4 regions of the Arthrobacter sp. UC242_113 genome follow, and region 3 is predicted to be linked to each of the others. Evidence: riboswitches for the same ligand, from Rfam matches in the RefSeq annotation. Region 3 holds a riboswitch; each other region holds the start of a gene.
The links. Region 3 has a riboswitch for cyclic di-AMP ahead of ACHMXB_RS20790 (hypothetical protein). Riboswitches for the same ligand answer to the same signal wherever they lie in the genome.
Positions count from the first base shown of each region.

Region 1: linked by a shared signal. The riboswitch ahead of ACHMXB_RS18270 (NlpC/P60 family protein) and the one ahead of ACHMXB_RS20790 (hypothetical protein) in region 3 are both predicted to bind cyclic di-AMP.
Region 2: linked by a shared signal. The riboswitch ahead of ACHMXB_RS16810 (LysM peptidoglycan-binding domain-containing protein) and the one ahead of ACHMXB_RS20790 (hypothetical protein) in region 3 are both predicted to bind cyclic di-AMP.
Region 4: linked by a shared signal. The riboswitch ahead of ACHMXB_RS00260 (M23 family metallopeptidase) and the one ahead of ACHMXB_RS20790 (hypothetical protein) in region 3 are both predicted to bind cyclic di-AMP.

Region 1 is NZ_CP171968.1:4,014,033-4,016,227, reverse strand. Features, by position in the region: gene ACHMXB_RS18275 (SulP family inorganic anion transporter) at 1-786, shown strand, start outside; cyclic di-AMP (ydaO/yuaA leader) riboswitch at 931-1,133, shown strand; gene ACHMXB_RS18270 (NlpC/P60 family protein) at 1,137-1,889, shown strand; gene ACHMXB_RS18265 (diguanylate cyclase) at 2,129-2,195, opposite strand, start outside.
Region 2 is NZ_CP171968.1:3,691,041-3,693,235, reverse strand. Features, by position in the region: gene ACHMXB_RS16815 (NAD(P)(+) transhydrogenase (Re/Si-specific) subunit beta) at 1-905, shown strand, start outside; cyclic di-AMP (ydaO/yuaA leader) riboswitch at 1,055-1,223, shown strand; gene ACHMXB_RS16810 (LysM peptidoglycan-binding domain-containing protein) at 1,230-2,195, shown strand, end outside.
Region 3 is NZ_CP171968.1:4,550,135-4,552,329, forward strand. Features, by position in the region: gene ACHMXB_RS20790 (hypothetical protein) at 120-1,010, opposite strand; cyclic di-AMP (ydaO/yuaA leader) riboswitch at 1,014-1,169, opposite strand; gene ACHMXB_RS20795 (ATP-binding protein) at 1,274-2,195, opposite strand, start outside.
Region 4 is NZ_CP171968.1:58,300-60,494, forward strand. Features, by position in the region: gene ACHMXB_RS00255 (metal-dependent transcriptional regulator) at 152-847, shown strand; cyclic di-AMP (ydaO/yuaA leader) riboswitch at 999-1,240, shown strand; gene ACHMXB_RS00260 (M23 family metallopeptidase) at 1,252-2,076, shown strand.

The DNA.
Region 1 (2,195 bases), 540 kb from region 3:
TCCCTGATGACTTCCAAGCTCGTGGACGACATCACCGATACGCGGTCCAACAAGACCCGCGAATCCTGGGGCCAGGGCGTGGCCAACATCATCACCGGGTTCCTGGGCGGCATGGGCGGCTGCGCTGTGATCGGGCAGACCATGATCAATGTCAAGGGCTCCGGCGCGCGGAGCCGGGTGTCCACGTTCCTCGCCGGCGTCTTCCTGCTGGTGCTGGTAGTCACCCTGGGCGACATCGTGGGCCTCATCCCCATGGCCGCCCTCGTGGCGGTGATGATCTTCATCTCGGCCATCACCTTCGAATGGCACTCAGTGGCGCCCGCCACCCTGAAGCGGATGCCCAAGTCGGAAACCGCCGTCATGCTGATCACCGTGGGCACGGTGGTGGTCACCCACAATCTGGCAATCGGCGTCGGCGTCGGGGTTCTGGCGGCGATGGCGATGTTCGCCCGCCGGGTGGCCCATTTTGCCACCGTGGAGCGGACGGAAGTGGAGCTCAACGGCCGGACTGCAGCCACCTACACGGTGGACGGCGAGCTGTTCTTCGCCTCCTCCAACGACCTCTACACGCAGTTCAACTACGCCGGCGACGCCGAGCCTGACATCGACAAGGTGGTGATCGATCTGCACGCCTCGCACCTGTGGGATGCCTCCACCATCGCCGTGCTGGACGCGGTCACGGAGAAGTACCGCAGGCACGGCCGTGAGGTGGAACTGATCGGCCTCAACTCAGCCAGCACCCAGATGCGCGAACGTCTGGCCGGGAAGCTCAACGCCGCAGAGTGAGCATTATCACTTCATGACTCCCACGCCCCCTACCTGACGCGGATCAGCATGGCAGGAAACGACACGGTCCCGTTACCTTAATGTGACATTCGGAAAAGCCTCCCGTACGGTGGAAAACGTGCCTTCTTCACCGACGAGGCACTCCCGCGCTGATTGCCTAACTCTGCCGCAGCCCGAGGAACCATTCGAAGACCCATGTCCGGCAGAGACGGGGAAACCACTTTTCGGCCCGCTTGAAGCGGGCCTTGGGGGTGAAGCCGCACAGTTCCTGACCACGCTCAGGACCGCGGCCGGGTGCCTCCCATCCGAATCCGACAGCTCACCTCGCAGGCATCGGGAGAGGCTTCTTCATGTCGTTCCGCTTTATTTCTGGCCGCCGTGCTGCGGTCATCCTTGCAGCATCCGGCCTGGCCTTCACCGGCAGCGTCGCAGCCAATGCCGCCAACGCTCCGGCCCCGCAGGCCAAGGCTCCCGCCGGCGCCCCCGCGACGGCCGGACAGGTCCAGGCTCCCCTGAGCGCCGCCTCCAGCGTCAAGATCGCTTTTGAGCGCCCCGCGGTCAAGTCCACCCCCGCTCCGGTGGTGGCAGCGCCTGTCGTCGAACAGCCGGCCGTGAAGAAAGCTGCGGCCCCTGCCGCCGCCCCCGTCACTGCCGCCCCGGCTGCTGCGCCCGCCAAGGCTGCAGCCGCGCCGGCCGCAGCCGCCGCACCCGCGCCCGCGCCCGCACCGAAGGTCACCGTTAAGGCTGCGGCTCCCGCGCCGAAGGCCCCCGCCAAGGCCGCCGCAGGCGTCAACGCCACCATGCTGGCGTCCGCCTACGCCCAGATCGGCATCACGCAGGACTGCACCGCCATGGTGGAGAAGGCCCTCGGTGCCGCCGGCATCCATGTGGGTGACCTCGCGCCGATGCAGTTCCTGGGCCACGGCAGGGTTGTCTCCACCCCGCAGCCCGGCGACATGATTGTGCAGTCCGGCCACGTGGCGATCTACGCCGGCGGCGGCAAGGTCATCAGCGGTGGCATGAACGGCATCAACGCCACCATGGCCCACCCGCTGTCCTGGCTCACGGCCACCGGTCCCGTCACGTTCGTGCGCGCGGCCTAGCAGAGCTGAAAAACCGCCGTGTTCCGCTGCCTTGGGGGCGGCGGAACACGGCCCCCCAAGGTGCTCCCACCTTTCTACAAGGAGTAGGGAACACACTGGCTACGCCTGATGAAGACCGCAGACTCCGGCTGCGAGTCAGGATCTCCGGGTCCGGATTGTCCCCCATGCATTCCGGATCCGGTGCCTGCTTTAAGATCCGGCGCCTGCTTTAAGCGGGCAGGAGCCGCGCCATCTCCGCTTCAGCCTCTGACCGTGCGGTTCCGCCCCTGTGATTTCGCCTCATAAAGAGCGACGTCCGCGGCCGCG
Region 2 (2,195 bases), 860 kb from region 3:
CGGTGCTCATGGGCGCGGTGCTGCTCGCAGCGGTAGGCGCGGCTGCCGCCGTCGTGCTCGGCGGTTCGTTGGTCCTGGCCCTCCTGCTCTTGCTGCTGGGCCTGGTGGCAGGCGTGCTGCTGGTGCTGCCGGTGGGCGGCGCCGACGTGCCGATCGTCATCTCGCTGCTCAACGCCTTCACCGGCCTGGCGGTTGCGGCGTCCGGCCTGGTGCTGGGCAACGTGCTCCTGGTGGTGGCCGGCACGCTGGTGGGGGCGTCCGGCACCATCCTGACCCGGGCGATGGCCGCGGCCATGGGCCGCAGCGTGGCCGGCATTCTGTTCGGCGCGTTCCGGGGAGGTTCGACGGCGGGATCCACCGCCGTGAGCGACCGTCCGGTCCGCTCGTCGAGCCCGGAGGACGTGGCCGTGCTGCTGGGCTACGCGCAGCGCGTGATCATCGTCCCCGGCTACGGGCTGGCCGTGGCGCAGGGACAGCACACCGCCGCGGAGCTGGCGCAGGCCCTGGAATCCCGGGGTACCCGCGTGGACTTCGCCATCCACCCGGTGGCGGGACGCATGCCCGGGCACATGAACGTGCTCCTCGCCGAGGCAAATGTGCCCTACGAATCGCTCAAGGAAATGGGCGAGATCAACTCCGAGTTCCGCACCGCCGACGTCGCGCTGGTGGTGGGCGCGAACGACGTCGTGAACCCCGCCGCCAAGACCACCGCCGGCTCGCCGATCTATGGGATGCCGATCCTAGAGGTGGCGGACGCACGGCAGGTGGTGTTCCTCAAGCGCTCCATGCGCCCCGGGTTCGCGGGGATCGAGAACGACCTCATGTTCGAGCCGCAGACCACGCTGCTGTTCGGCGACGCCAAGGAGTCCCTGACGAAGGTGCTGGGCGCTGTGAAGGCCCTGTAGGCTGCAGCATCCGGGGCCCGTCCGCACCCTCTCCGACACGCCCTCGTTACTGAAATGTGACTTTGGGTGCCCAAGTGCGATAGCCTCGGCCGGTGCCCTGGTTCCGCTCGGGGCATTCCCGGGCAGAATGCCGAGCCCTGCCGCTGACCGGGATCCGTTCGCTATGACCAACAGGCAGGGACGGGGGAACCACCTTTGTACCGGCCTTGCGCGCCAAGGCCTAGGGGTTAAGTCCAGACGCTCCGCCTAGCGGCGGGCAGGACCGGGTGACTCCCATCCGAACCCGACAGCTCACCCCGCAGGCATGGGAGAGGCACATCAACCATGTCACGTAAGTTCACACCCGCGCGCCACCGCGCCACCCCGACCACGTCCATCGCTTTGCAGGGCCTGCAGTATTCCCTCAAGTCCAACGCCGCCTCGGTTGCCAAGCCGGCGGCTGCCGCCGCCGTCGCTTCCGGACTCCTCTTCGGCGCCGGAGCACCCGCACACGCAGGTGCCTACGCGCCGGAGACGCCTGACGCTGCTGCTGCAGTCCAGTCCGCCGCTGGCCAGGCGCTGGCAGCACCCGCCCAGGCAGTCCCCGCTCCGGTGCAGGCCGCCCCGGCAGTTCCCGCGCCGGCAAGCGGTGGATCTGCTGTTGCCGGCGCGTCGCACACTGTTGTGTCCGGCGACACCCTTGGTGCCATTGCAGCACGCCATGGTGTCGGCCTCGATGCACTCCTCGCAGAGAACGGCCTGTCCCTGGCGTCTGTCATTTACCCCGGCGACCAGATCCTCATCCCGGGACCTGGTGCAGTTGCAGCTCCCGCAGTGCCTGCGGCTCCGGCCGTGCCTGCGGTTCCTGCCGTGCCTGCGGTTCCTGCCGTGCCTGCGGTTCCTGCCGCTCCGGCAGTTCCCGCGGCTCCGGCCCCGGCAGCCCCGGCGTCCTCCGGCATGGGAATCTACAACGCCTCCGCCTCGATTACACCGGCGGCCGCAACCCCGTCAGCCAGTGGGGTGGGTGGAGCCATTGTGGCCTCTGCCCGGGCACAGCTCGGCGCCACCCAGGACTGCACCATCCTGGTGGAACAGGCACTGCGCTCCGTCGGCAAGTCCGTCGGAGACCTCGCGCCCACGCAGTTCTACCAGTACGGCACTCCGGTTTCCGCCCCGCAGCCCGGCGACCTGATGATCAGCGCCGGACACGTCGGCGTCTACATCGGCGGCGGCCAGGCCATCAGCAGCGGCATGAATGGCGTCAACGAAACCATCGTGCACCCGGCCTCCTGGCTCACCGGCTCCACCTAC
Region 3 (2,195 bases):
AAGAGCGGGGACGCAGAAGGACCCCGAATCCTTGCGGATCCGGGGCCCTCGGCACCTAGGGGGTCACGCTAAAGCGGTGCAGAAATGCTCGTCATCGGCCGGCTTGGCCGCGGTAACGCTCAGTACCAGTTGTGGGCGAGGTGCCAGTTCAGCGCGCCACACGGGGAGTCGTAGCGCTCCTTGATGTAGTCCAGGCCCCAGTTGATCTGGGTGCGGTAGTTGGTGCGGTAGTCCGCCCCGGCGGTCGCCATCTTCTCGGCGGGCAGTGACTGGACGATGCCGTAGGCGCCGCTGCTCGCGTTGGTGGCCGTCGTGCGCCACTCCGATTCCTTGGTCCAGAGCCGCTTCAGGCACTGCATCTGGTCTGCAGCCCAGCCGAAGGACCCCAGCTTGCTGGCCGCGTACGCCTGGGCGCCGGCCGGATCATTCAGGGCAACAGGGGCAGCGGCCTTGGCCTTGGCAGCGGCGGCCGTCTTCGCGGCGGCGGCCTTGGCAGCGGCAGCGTTCGCCTTGGCTACCGCGGCCGCGTTGGCAGCGGCGGCATTCTTGGCAGCGGCGGCCTTGACGGCGGCAGCCTCTGCGGCGGCATTCTTGGCAGCGGCGGCCTTGGCTGCCGCAGCTTTCTTGGCAGCGGCGGCCTTGTCGGCGGCGGCCTTGGTGGCGGCCTGGTCCGAGGACTGGGCTGAGAGCGCTGCCGCGGACGGGGCCGGGAGGGCGGATATGAGCGTCTTGTCGAAGCTCAGGGTCTCCCCGGCGTCGGCAGTCGCAGCTGCCGTCGGGGCGGCGGAAGGCGCAGCCTGGTCGGCCGCCTGGCCTGCGGCGCCGACGCCAACGAGCACGGCTGCGGCAGTGGTCAGGACCGCTGCCCGGCGCCCGAAGGACGGAAGGCTAGCGGTCAAGCGGCCCCACCCCGTCGCAGGCCGAACCGGCTCTGCACGGTGACGGGAAATCTTGCGGTCAGACTGCTGGGAGGCGCGATCAGGGCGCGCCTGTGCCTTGAATTCAGACATGGTTGATTGCCTCTCAACACCTGCGGAGTTAGCTGTCGGGTTCGGATGAGGTCATCCGGCCGCACGGAAAATTCACGTGTCGGCTTCACCCCAAGGGCTGATGCGGAAAGCCCGGGACTCTGGTTCCCCCGCCTCTGCCTGAACTAGCGGAATCCGGGAAGCGGCAGAGCTGGGCGTCAATCCGGAGATGCGGCTCTAGTAGCGGCCGCACTCTATCGACCGTACAGGAGGCTTCTGGTTAAGTCACATTTAGGTAACGGGCATCACGACGACGGCGCGGCGCCTTGCGTGGGCAGCCGGACGGCAAATTCCGTCCGGCCAGGCCGGGACGTGACCTCCACCGTGCCGCCGTGCCCCTCCACGATGGACTGCACGATCGACAGGCCCAAGCCGCTGGTTCCCTCGGCCGACGCAACCCCCGGTTCACCCTGCGAATCCGCGGTACGGAGGGCCGTTTGCGCGGCTATGCCGCCGGCAGCAGAACCCTTCGCTGGCGCCGAGGCAGGCGCAACGGAAGCCTGCGCGGGGGTGGCGCGTGACGCGTCTGCGCGGGCGAAACGCGCGAAGACCTTGTCCACGAATTCGGGCGGGATGCCGGCGCCGTCGTCCGTGACAGTAATCACAGCGCTGCCGTCCGCCGAGCGCATGACCCCGGTGGTCACCGTGGTGCCGGGCGGGGTGTGCTTGCGCGCATTCGAGAGCAGGTTGACCAGCACCTGGTGCAGCTGCGATGCGTCGCCCCGAACCGACACCGGTTCCTCGGGAAGGTCGAGGTGCCACGCCCGGTCCGGTGCCATGACTTTTTCGTCGCTTACGGTCTCAATCACGAGCTGCGTAAGGTCCACGTCGCTGAGCTTGAGGGGCTGCCCGTCGTCGAGCCGGGCCAGCAGCAGGAGGTCCTCCACCAGGGCCGTCATGCGTTCCGACTGGCTCTGCACGCGTGCCAGGGACCGCTGGCCGTCCGGAGTGAATTTTTCGGTCATGCGCATCAGTTCCGTGTAGCCGCGGATGGCCGTGAGCGGCGTGCGGAGCTCGTGGGAGGCGTCCGCCACGAACTGCCGCACCTTCATTTCGCTTTCCTGCCGCGCCTCCAATGCGTTGGACACGTTGTCCAGCATCTGGTTCAGGGCGTGACCCACGCTGCCCACTTCGGTCCCGGGATGGGCGTTCGACGGCGGGACGCGG
Region 4 (2,195 bases), 140 kb from region 3:
ATAGGCTAAGCTGGCACTGGACGTACGGGCAGACAGCCGGTGCTGCGCCGCCGTCATACAGGACCGCCGCTGCAGCTTGCCGGATCCCGGTGCGGCGGGCCCGCGGTACGGTGGGACGGACACAAATACTGGGCTCGAGGAGCTGAGCTGAATGACGGATCTGATCGACACCACGGAGATGTACCTTCGCACCATTCTGGAGCTGGAGGAAGAGAACATCGTGGCGCTTCGGGCACGCATCGCCGAACGTCTCCGCCACTCGGGCCCCACTGTTTCGCAGACCATCGGCCGGATGGAGCGCGACGGACTCGTCGTCGTCTCCGGTGACCGCCACCTGGAACTGACCGAAGTGGGCCGGAAGCGCGCCACCGAGGTGATGCGCAAGCACCGGCTCGCCGAGCGCCTGCTCGCCGACGTGATCGGCCTTGACTGGGCCTACGTTCATGACGAGGCCTGCCGGTGGGAGCACGTGATGAGTGAACGCGTGGAGCGCCGGATATACGAAATGCTGGACCACCCCACGGAATCGCCCTATGGCAACCCGATTCCCGGCTTGGCCGCGCTTGGGGGCCAGCCTGCCCGCCCGTTCTCGGACGGTGTGGTGAACCTGCTCGATGCCATGACCGGCTATGCTCCGGAATCCAGGGTCACCGTGAGCCGTCTGGCAGAACCCATCCAGGTGGAGCCGGAGTTGCTGGTGCAGTTGGATGAAGGCGGGATCCGGCCCGGCGCCGCCGTCTCGCTCGAACGCGTGGGGGAGTACATTTCGGTCCGGGTGCCCGGGTTCGAAGGTGCCCTTGAGCTGCCGCCGGAAGTCGCTGCGCACGTGTTCGTCAGGGTGGGTTAGCCCCGAAAAGCGGCGGTCGGCCGGGTGCTTTGTCCTGTCTGACATCTGCAGGCAGGATGACCCACCTCTTTTGCACAGCGAATATAACGGAATTATTACTGCGTCCCTTAATCGCCTATAGTTAAACAGCAACGCCGATGCAAAAGCGTTACCTGATCTGGAGCCGAACCTTGCCAGCAGATCAGTAGCACGAGTCACCTACTGGCAGGGGCGGGGGAACCACAACCGGCTGTTTCTACAGCCTTGGGGTGAAGTCCGCAGCAGCAAGTCTCTTCCGCAGAAGGAATCCTCCCGGGATACCCCTGTGCCGGAATGGCTTGTCATGGCGGGCCGGGTCTGAACTCTCTGACCCGAATCCGACAGCTAACTTCGCAGGCTATCCAGAGAGGAAGCAGTACTTGTCCATGCAGAATGCCCGGGGCCGCCGCCGCGCGTCCGGTCCCGCTCCTGAGCCGCGCCTCGCGGAGGCCATTGCCGCGGACCGTCCCCGGGACGCCCAGCGCGAAGCGCGCCGCCGCCGTCGGGGTCCGTTCCGGCAGGTTACGGATTTCGCTTCGGCCAGTGGTGTGGGGCAAAAAGCTGGAGTGGCCCTTGCTGCCACCGGCCTGCTGCTGACTGTTACTGTCCCCGCCACGAGCCCCGTCCTGGCTGCCGGAGAGCAGCAGGGAGCGGCATCCGCGTCCGCCGCCGCACCGGCCCAGCCGAAGGTCTCGGCGGAAGCGGCAGCAAAGATCGACTTCAGCCGCACGTCCGTCTCCACCACCGGAGACCCGGACGGAAAGCTTAAGCAGCTCCTGAGTGCCCAGTCTGCCGGCAGCATCAGCCGTGCGGCCTCTGTGGGCACCCTGGGCGGGCCGCTGACCACGCTGGTCAAGTCCTCGCCGTTTGGTTACCGGGTCAGCCCGATCACCGGCGGCGCCGGAGAGTTCCACCGCGGCCAGGACTTCGCCGCCCAGTGCGGCACTCAGGTGCTTGCTGCGGCCAGCGGCAAGGTCACGTTCTCAGGGTGGCATCCGTACGGGGGAGGCAACCGCGTGGTCATCGACCACGGCAACGGCTTGGAGACCACGTACAACCACCTGTCGTCCTCCAGCGTCGAGGTTGGCCAAAAGGTCACCCGCGGTGAGGCGATTGCCCTGAGCGGGACCACCGGCGCCTCCACCGGCTGCCACCTCCACTTCGAGGTGATGGTCAACGGGGAAGTCGTTGATCCCACCCTCTGGCTCTAAGCCAAACCGAGTGAGCACTCTCATTCCTGTGACATGCCGTGACCTGAATGTGACATTCGCTCGGAACTGCTGTACCGTCTAAACCGCGTCAACTTTTCCGAAGTTGACGCTCTTGAGTG